2 linked regions of the Streptomyces venezuelae genome follow. Each later gene encodes a partner of the first gene's protein in a complex. Links are inferred from orthologs where the notes say so. Each region holds a gene or a part of one and is shown in the gene's direction. Other genes may lie near its edges.

Region 1 (3,269 bases):
GCAGGTACGGGCCGACGGGGCGCTTCGGGTGCAGGTGCTGGCCGAGCCGAGTGCCGACCCCGCCGTCGCCGGAGCCGATCTCGCCACCGCCCAGGGCGTCGACGCCCTCGCCGTCGAGGAGCATCACCTGACCGTCGCCCGGCACCGGGCGGTCGGTTCCGTCGCGCCGCGGCTGCGGCTCATGGACCTCGGGACGGCCGTCGAGCAGTTGCGGCTCGTGAAGGACGAGGACGAGCTCTCCTGTCTGCGGGTCGCCGCCGAAATCGCCGATCAGGCGTTGGGGGAGCTGCTCGAGTCCATCCTCGTCGGGCGAACGGAGCGGCATCTGGCGCTGGAGCTGGAGCGGCGGCTCGTCGACCACGGCGCGGACGGACCCGCCTTCGCGACCTCCGTCGGGACAGGACCGAACTCCGGCAGGGGCGGCCACCGGCCCACCGACCGGCGCGTGGAGGAGGGGGACTTCCTCTCCGTATGTCTGGGCGCCAGCTACCGCGGCTATCGCTGCGAGATCGGGCGTACGTTCGTCATCGGCACGTCACCCGCCGACTGGCAGATCGAGTTGTACGACGTCGTCTTCGCCGCGCAGCGGGCCGGCCGCGAGGCCCTCGCACCCGGCGCCGCCTGCCGCGACGTCGACCGCGCCGCACGCCACGTACTGGACTCCGCGGGCCATGCGGAAGGGCTCGCTCCCAGCACCGGACACGGTGTGGGGCTCGAAATCGACGAGGACCCTCAATTGGCGCCCGCGGCCATGGGTAAACTGGACGTCTGCGTGCCGGTCACCGTCGAACCGGGGGTTCACCTCCCTGGCCGGGGTGGTGTCCGGATCGATGACACGCTCGTCGTGCGCCCCGAGGCGGACGGCGGACCCGAGCTACTCACCATCACGACCAAGGAACTGCTCGCGCTCTGAAGGCGCGTGCGCGCCCGGGGTCGTCCACCAGTCAGTCAGTGCAGGAGATTCCGCAACCGTGGCTTCCACGAACGACCTCAAGAACGGCCTGGTGCTCAAGCTCGAAGGCGGCCAGCTCTGGTCCGTCGTCGAGTTCCAGCACGTCAAGCCCGGCAAGGGCCCGGCCTTCGTGCGCACCAAGCTCAAGAACGTGCTCTCCGGCAAGGTCGTCGACAAGACGTTCAACGCCGGCGTCAAGGTCGACACGGCCACGATCGACAAGCGCGACATGCAGTTCTCCTACATGGACGGCGAGTACTTCGTCTTCATGGACATGGAGACCTACGACCAGCTGCACGTCGACCGCAAGGCCGTCGGCGACGCCGCCAACTTCCTGATCGAGGGCTTCACCGCCTCCGTCGCCCAGCACGAGGGCTCGGTGCTCTACGTCGAGCTCCCCGCCGCCGTCGAGCTGGTCATCCAGGAGACCGAGCCGGGCGTCCAGGGCGACCGCTCCACCGGTGGCACCAAGCCCGCCACGCTGGAGACCGGCCACCAGATCCAGGTGCCGCTCTTCATCACCACGGGCGAGAAGATCAAGGTCGACACCCGTGACAGCAGCTACCTCGGCCGGGTGAACAGCTAACCGTGGCTGCTCGTAACACGGCCCGCAAGCGCGCCTTCCAGATCCTCTTCGAGGCAGACCAGCGCGGTACCGACGTCCTGACGGTCCTCGCGGACTGGGTGCGCCACTCGCGGTCCGACACCCGGCAGCCGCCGGTGAGCGAGTACACGATGGAGCTCGTCGAGGGATACGCGGAGCACGAACGCCGCATCGACGAACTCATCTCGCAGTACGCCGTCGGATGGACCCTGGACCGCATGCCGGTCGTCGACCGGAACATCCTGCGGCTCGGGGCCTACGAACTCGTCTGGGTCGACGCCACGCCCGACGCGGTGGTGCTCGACGAGGCGGTCCAGCTCGCCAAGGAGTTCTCCACGGACGAGTCGCCGTCCTTTGTGAACGGTCTGCTCGGACGCTTCAAGGACCTGAAGCCGTCCCTGCGCCGGGACGAGGCGTAAAACCTCGGTATCGTCATCCGGAGGGCCCGCAGCAATACGCTGCGGGCCCTCCGACTTTTCTCCGTACGGCCTCTCTGTCGGACAACGTCCGACAACCTCCGACAACACAGAAAACCGCCGGGGTTGCGGCGGCCTTTCGGCCACCACAACCCCGGCGGTACGTTTCTGCTGAAGTCTCCCGGAGCGGGCTCAGACCTCTTCGTGGGCGACGGCGCGGCGCGCGTCCGCGTCCAGGACGCCCCAGCTGATGAGCTGCTCGGTCAGGACCGAGGGCGACTGGTCATAGATCACGGCCAGGGTGCGCAGGTCGTCCTGGCGGATCGAGAGCACCTTGCCGTTGTAGTCACCGCGCTGCGACTGGATCGTGGCGGCATACCGCTGCAGCGGGCCCGCCTTCTCCTGCGGGACGTGGGCAAGACGCTCCAGGTCGAGCACGAGCTTCGGCGGCGGCTCGGCGGCGCCACCGGGCGCCGTACCGGGCAGGAGCTCCTGGACCGGGACGCCGTAGAAGTCCGCCAGCTCGGCGAGGCGCTGCACGGTCACGGCACGGTCGCCGCGCTCGTACGACCCCACGACGACCGCCTTCCAGCGTCCCTGGGACTTCTCCTCGACTCCGTGGAGGGAAAGGCCCTGCTGGGTACGGATCGCGCGGAGCTTGGCCCCGAGCTGCTTGGCGTATTCGCTGGACATATAGCTCCCCGGACGCTGCGACAATCAGGCGGCTCCGCCGCGTGGCTGGTAACTCACTGTGAGGTTACGCAGCGTTACTTGCCTGCGTCAAGCCGAAAGGTCCTTACCGCCCCTTCGGTGGAGGCCCATGACGTGCTCGGTCGTAAGTACTGGTAGTCTGGCTGGCGCAATTTCGACGTCCTTTAATGTCCGTCCCGTGAGGCGGAGAAGGAGGTCCGTTTCATATGGACACGCAGGACACCAAAGACTCCGCTGTCGCGCGCCCCGTACTCGAGGGCCCCGACATCGCGCGGGTACTGACCCGCATCGCCCACGAGATCGTCGAGCGCGCCAAGGGCGCCGACGACGTGGTCCTCCTCGGCATCCCCACCCGTGGCGTCTTCCTCGCCCGCAGGCTCGCCGAGAAGCTCGAAGAGATCACCGGCCGCACGATCCCGGTCGGCTCCCTCGACATCACCATGTACCGCGACGACCTGCGCATGCACCCCCCGCGCGCGCTGGCCCGCACCGACATCCCCGGTGACGGCATCGACGGCCGCCTGGTCGTCCTCGTCGACGACGTGCTCTTCTCCGGCCGCACCATCCGCGCCGCCCTCGACGCGCT
Region 2 (3,150 bases), 3.6 Mb from region 1 along the record:
GCGCCTCGCAGGATTCCCGCGTCGTACGGCCGGGGGAGCGGTCGTTGTCCGGGGAGCGGTGCCAACCGATCAGGTGGGTGCGCAGGGCCGTCGTCACCGCCCCGGGGGTCAGCCAGGGTGGGGCAGGGACGGCGCCCCGTACCGTGAGCGCCTGCCTCGCCTCTGCCTCCGGCAACGGGGCCCGTACCGCCACCTCCGCCAGCGCCTCCCCTACCGCCAGCGTCAGCTGCGTCTGGTCCGAGACCCGTACCGTGCCGTCGGAGGAGAGAGGGAGCTCCATCGATTGCCAGGGGCCGTAGACGGCGGTGATGCGGTCCAGCCCCAGCCCGGAGAGCGGGCGGCCCATCGCGTCGCCGATCGCCAGGCCCTGGAGCGCCGCACGGCACGACCTCCACACGGTGCGGCGGTAGGGCTGGTCCGCCAGGGCGTAGAGGGAGGCCAGGTCCGGGGAGGTCGTGAGTGAGCCCGGGAGCGCCCCCAGGGCCTCGCTGGTCAGCTCCTGCAGCACTCTCGTCGGCGGTACGCCCCGCTCCTTGCCGGCCCGTAGGCGGCGCAGCCACACGCCGCCCGCGTTCACCGCCCGCGTCCCCGCGTCCCTCCGTATGATCCAGCCCGCCGCGTCGTCCTCGTCGCACGCCCACACGTAGGTGGTGACGGTGCCGTCGTCGTCCGCCACGGCCACGTACCGGACCGGGCGGGTCGTCTCCTCCGCGTACTCGGGCGGGCCGCTCACGTATGAGAAGGCCACGTCCTCCTCGAAGCGGGGGTTGATGTACTTCCGGGGGAGGAAGCGGGGGGCGGGGGAGGTTGCGTCGCTCACCCGTCCACCCTCCCCGAAGCCGTCACCGGCGCGTCGCGCCCGCCCCGGGTTTGATCTCCGTCACTCAGCGGGTAATGTCTTCCGCTCGATTGGCACCACACGTGCCCCGTATGGCAGACTGTCCTGGTTGCTCGGTTGAGTGCCGATGCTGCGCGCCTCCCGCCGGGAGGACCGGAAGCGAGTCCCACAGTACTCGTCGCCTTATCTGCCCCACGGGTCCGCGAGGACCTGGACGGCAGCGCTGGGGCGGACGTACGGGAATCTTTCGGGAAGTGCGGTGCGGTTGCTCGGCCAGGCGCCCGGTGGGTTTCTTCCCCCGGACCCGCGGTCAGCGAGGGCCGCAGCCCCTAGCAGGGAACTCCTTCGGGAGAACTGTGTGAGCGGGACTGCGACACGCCCGACCGCGTGGGTCGGAGGAGGTAGAAAAAAGGGCCTCCCGGGAGCCAGAGCGTTCGAGACGAAGGACTACTAAGTAGCCATGGCGGGACAGAAGATCCGCATCCGGCTCAAGGCCTACGACCACGAGGTCATCGACTCCTCGGCGAAGAAGATCGTCGAGACGGTGACCCGCACTGGTGCGTCGGTCGCGGGCCCGGTGCCGCTGCCCACTGAGAAGAACGTGTACTGCGTCATCAAGTCGCCGCACAAGTACAAGGACTCTCGCGAGCACTTCGAGATGCGCACGCACAAGCGCCTGATCGACATCCTCGACCCGACCCCCAAGACCGTTGACTCGCTGATGCGCCTGGACCTTCCGGCCGGCGTTGACATCGAGATCAAGCTCTGAAGGGCGCGAAGAAGATGACCAAGCAGATCAAGGGCATCCTGGGCGAGAAGCTCGGCATGACCCAGGTCTGGGACGAGAACAACCGTGTCGTCCCGGTGACCGTGGTCAAGGCCGGGCCCTGCGTCGTTACCCAGGTCCGTACGAATGACAGCGACGGCTACGAGTCGGTCCAGATCGCCTTCGGCGAGATCGACCCGCGCAAGGTGAACAAGCCCCTCAAGGGCCACTTCGCCAAGGCCGACGTGACCCCCCGTCGCCACCTCGTCGAGATCCGTACCGCTGGTGCCAGCGAGTACACCCTCGGCCAGGAGCTGACTGCCGAGACGTTCGAGGCCGGTATCAAGGTCGACGTCACCGGCAAGAGCAAGGGCAAGGGCTTCGCCGGTGTGATGAAGCGTCACAACTTCCACGGTGGCAAGGCCTCCCACGGTGCCCACCGCGTGCACCGCAAGCCCGGTTCCATCGGTGGCTGTGCCACCCCCGGCCGTGTCTTCAAGGGCATGCGCATGGCGGGTCGCATGGGCAACGAGCGGGTCACCACCCAGAACCTGACCGTCCACGCCGTTGACGCGGAGAAGGGCCTGCTGCTCATCAAGGGCGCGGTTCCTGGTCCGAACGGCGGCCTCGTCCTGGTCCGTACCGCGGCCAAGGGGGCCTGAGGTAACCCATGAGCACCATTGACATCCTTTCGCCGGCAGGCGACAAGACCGGGACGGTCGAGCTCCCCGCGGAGATCTTCGACGTCGAGAAGATCAGCATCCCGCTGATCCACCAGGTCGTCGTCGCTCAGCTGGCCGCGGCCCGTCAGGGCACGCACAAGACCAAGACCCGCGGCGAAGTCCGTGGTGGTGGCAAGAAGCCTTACCGCCAGAAGGGCACCGGCCGCGCGCGCCAGGGTTCGACCCGTGCGCCGCAGTTCGCCGGCGGTGGCGTCGTCCACGGCCCCGTGCCGCGTGACTACTCCCAGCGCACTCCCAAGAAGATGAAGGCTGCCGCTCTGCGTCACGCCCTCACCGACCGGGCGCGCAACTCCCGCATCCACGTCGTCTCCGGCGTGGTCGAGGGCGAGATCTCGACGAAGGCCGCGAAGAGCCTGCTCGGCAAGGTCAGTGAGCGCAAGAACGTGCTCCTGGTCATCGAGCGCTCGGACGAGGCTTCGCTGCTCTCCGCCCGCAACCTGCCCCAGGTGCACATCCTGGAGCCGGGCCAGCTGAACACGTACGACGTGCTCGTCTCGGACGACGTGGTCTTCACCAAGGCCGCCTTCGAGTCCTTCGTGTCTGGCCCCACCAAGGCCGATGAGACCGAAGGGAGCGAAGCCTGATGGCTATCCGTCACCAGAGCATCGCGTCCAAGGCCGCGAAGGCCGCCAAGGCCGCGCGCGTCGCCAAGGCGAAGCGCATCGCGACCGAGGGCAAGATCGCCGTTGAGCCCACCCCGCTGAGCAAGTCCTTCTCGGACCCGCGCGACGTCCTCGTCAAGCCGGTCGTCTCCGAGAAGTCGTACGCGCTGCTCGACGAGGGCAAGTACACGTTCATCGTGG

What was found.
Region 2: the proteins of nusB (region 1) and rpsJ are in contact, whole or in part, in a solved structure (PDB 3D3B), measured with the Escherichia coli proteins. The link is inferred for Streptomyces venezuelae from one-to-one orthologs.

Annotation. Positions count from the first base shown.
Region 1 is NZ_CP029191.1:1,210,241-1,213,509, reverse strand. Bases 302-3,257 are described here. They hold nusB (transcription antitermination factor NusB), read left to right. Parts: upstream 302-1,540; coding sequence 1,541-1,975; downstream 1,976-3,257. Other genes in these bases: pyrR (bifunctional pyr operon transcriptional regulator/uracil phosphoribosyltransferase PyrR), read left to right, coding at 2,890-3,257; bldD (transcriptional regulator BldD), read right to left, coding at 2,165-2,665; efp (elongation factor P), read left to right, coding at 972-1,538; DEJ49_RS05305 (aminopeptidase P family protein), read left to right, coding at 302-913. Outside these bases: more of DEJ49_RS05305, read left to right, coding at 1-301; more of pyrR, read left to right, coding at 3,258-3,269. UniProt on the Escherichia coli protein: Part of the processive rRNA transcription and antitermination complex (rrnTAC). The complex forms an RNA-chaperone ring around the RNA exit tunnel of RNA polymerase (RNAP).
Region 2 is NZ_CP029191.1:4,833,233-4,836,382, forward strand. The notes cover bases 116-2,952. They hold rpsJ (30S ribosomal protein S10), read left to right. Parts: upstream 116-1,298; coding sequence 1,299-1,607; downstream 1,608-2,952. Other genes in these bases: DEJ49_RS21965 (ADP-ribosylglycohydrolase family protein), read right to left, coding at 116-820; rplC (50S ribosomal protein L3), read left to right, coding at 1,622-2,266; rplD (50S ribosomal protein L4), read left to right, coding at 2,275-2,931; rplW (50S ribosomal protein L23), read left to right, coding at 2,931-2,952. Also shown: more of DEJ49_RS21965, read right to left, coding at 1-115; more of rplW, read left to right, coding at 2,953-3,150. UniProt on the Escherichia coli protein: Involved in the binding of tRNA to the ribosomes. Part of the processive rRNA transcription and antitermination complex (rrnTAC). The complex forms an RNA-chaperone ring around the RNA exit tunnel of RNA polymerase (RNAP).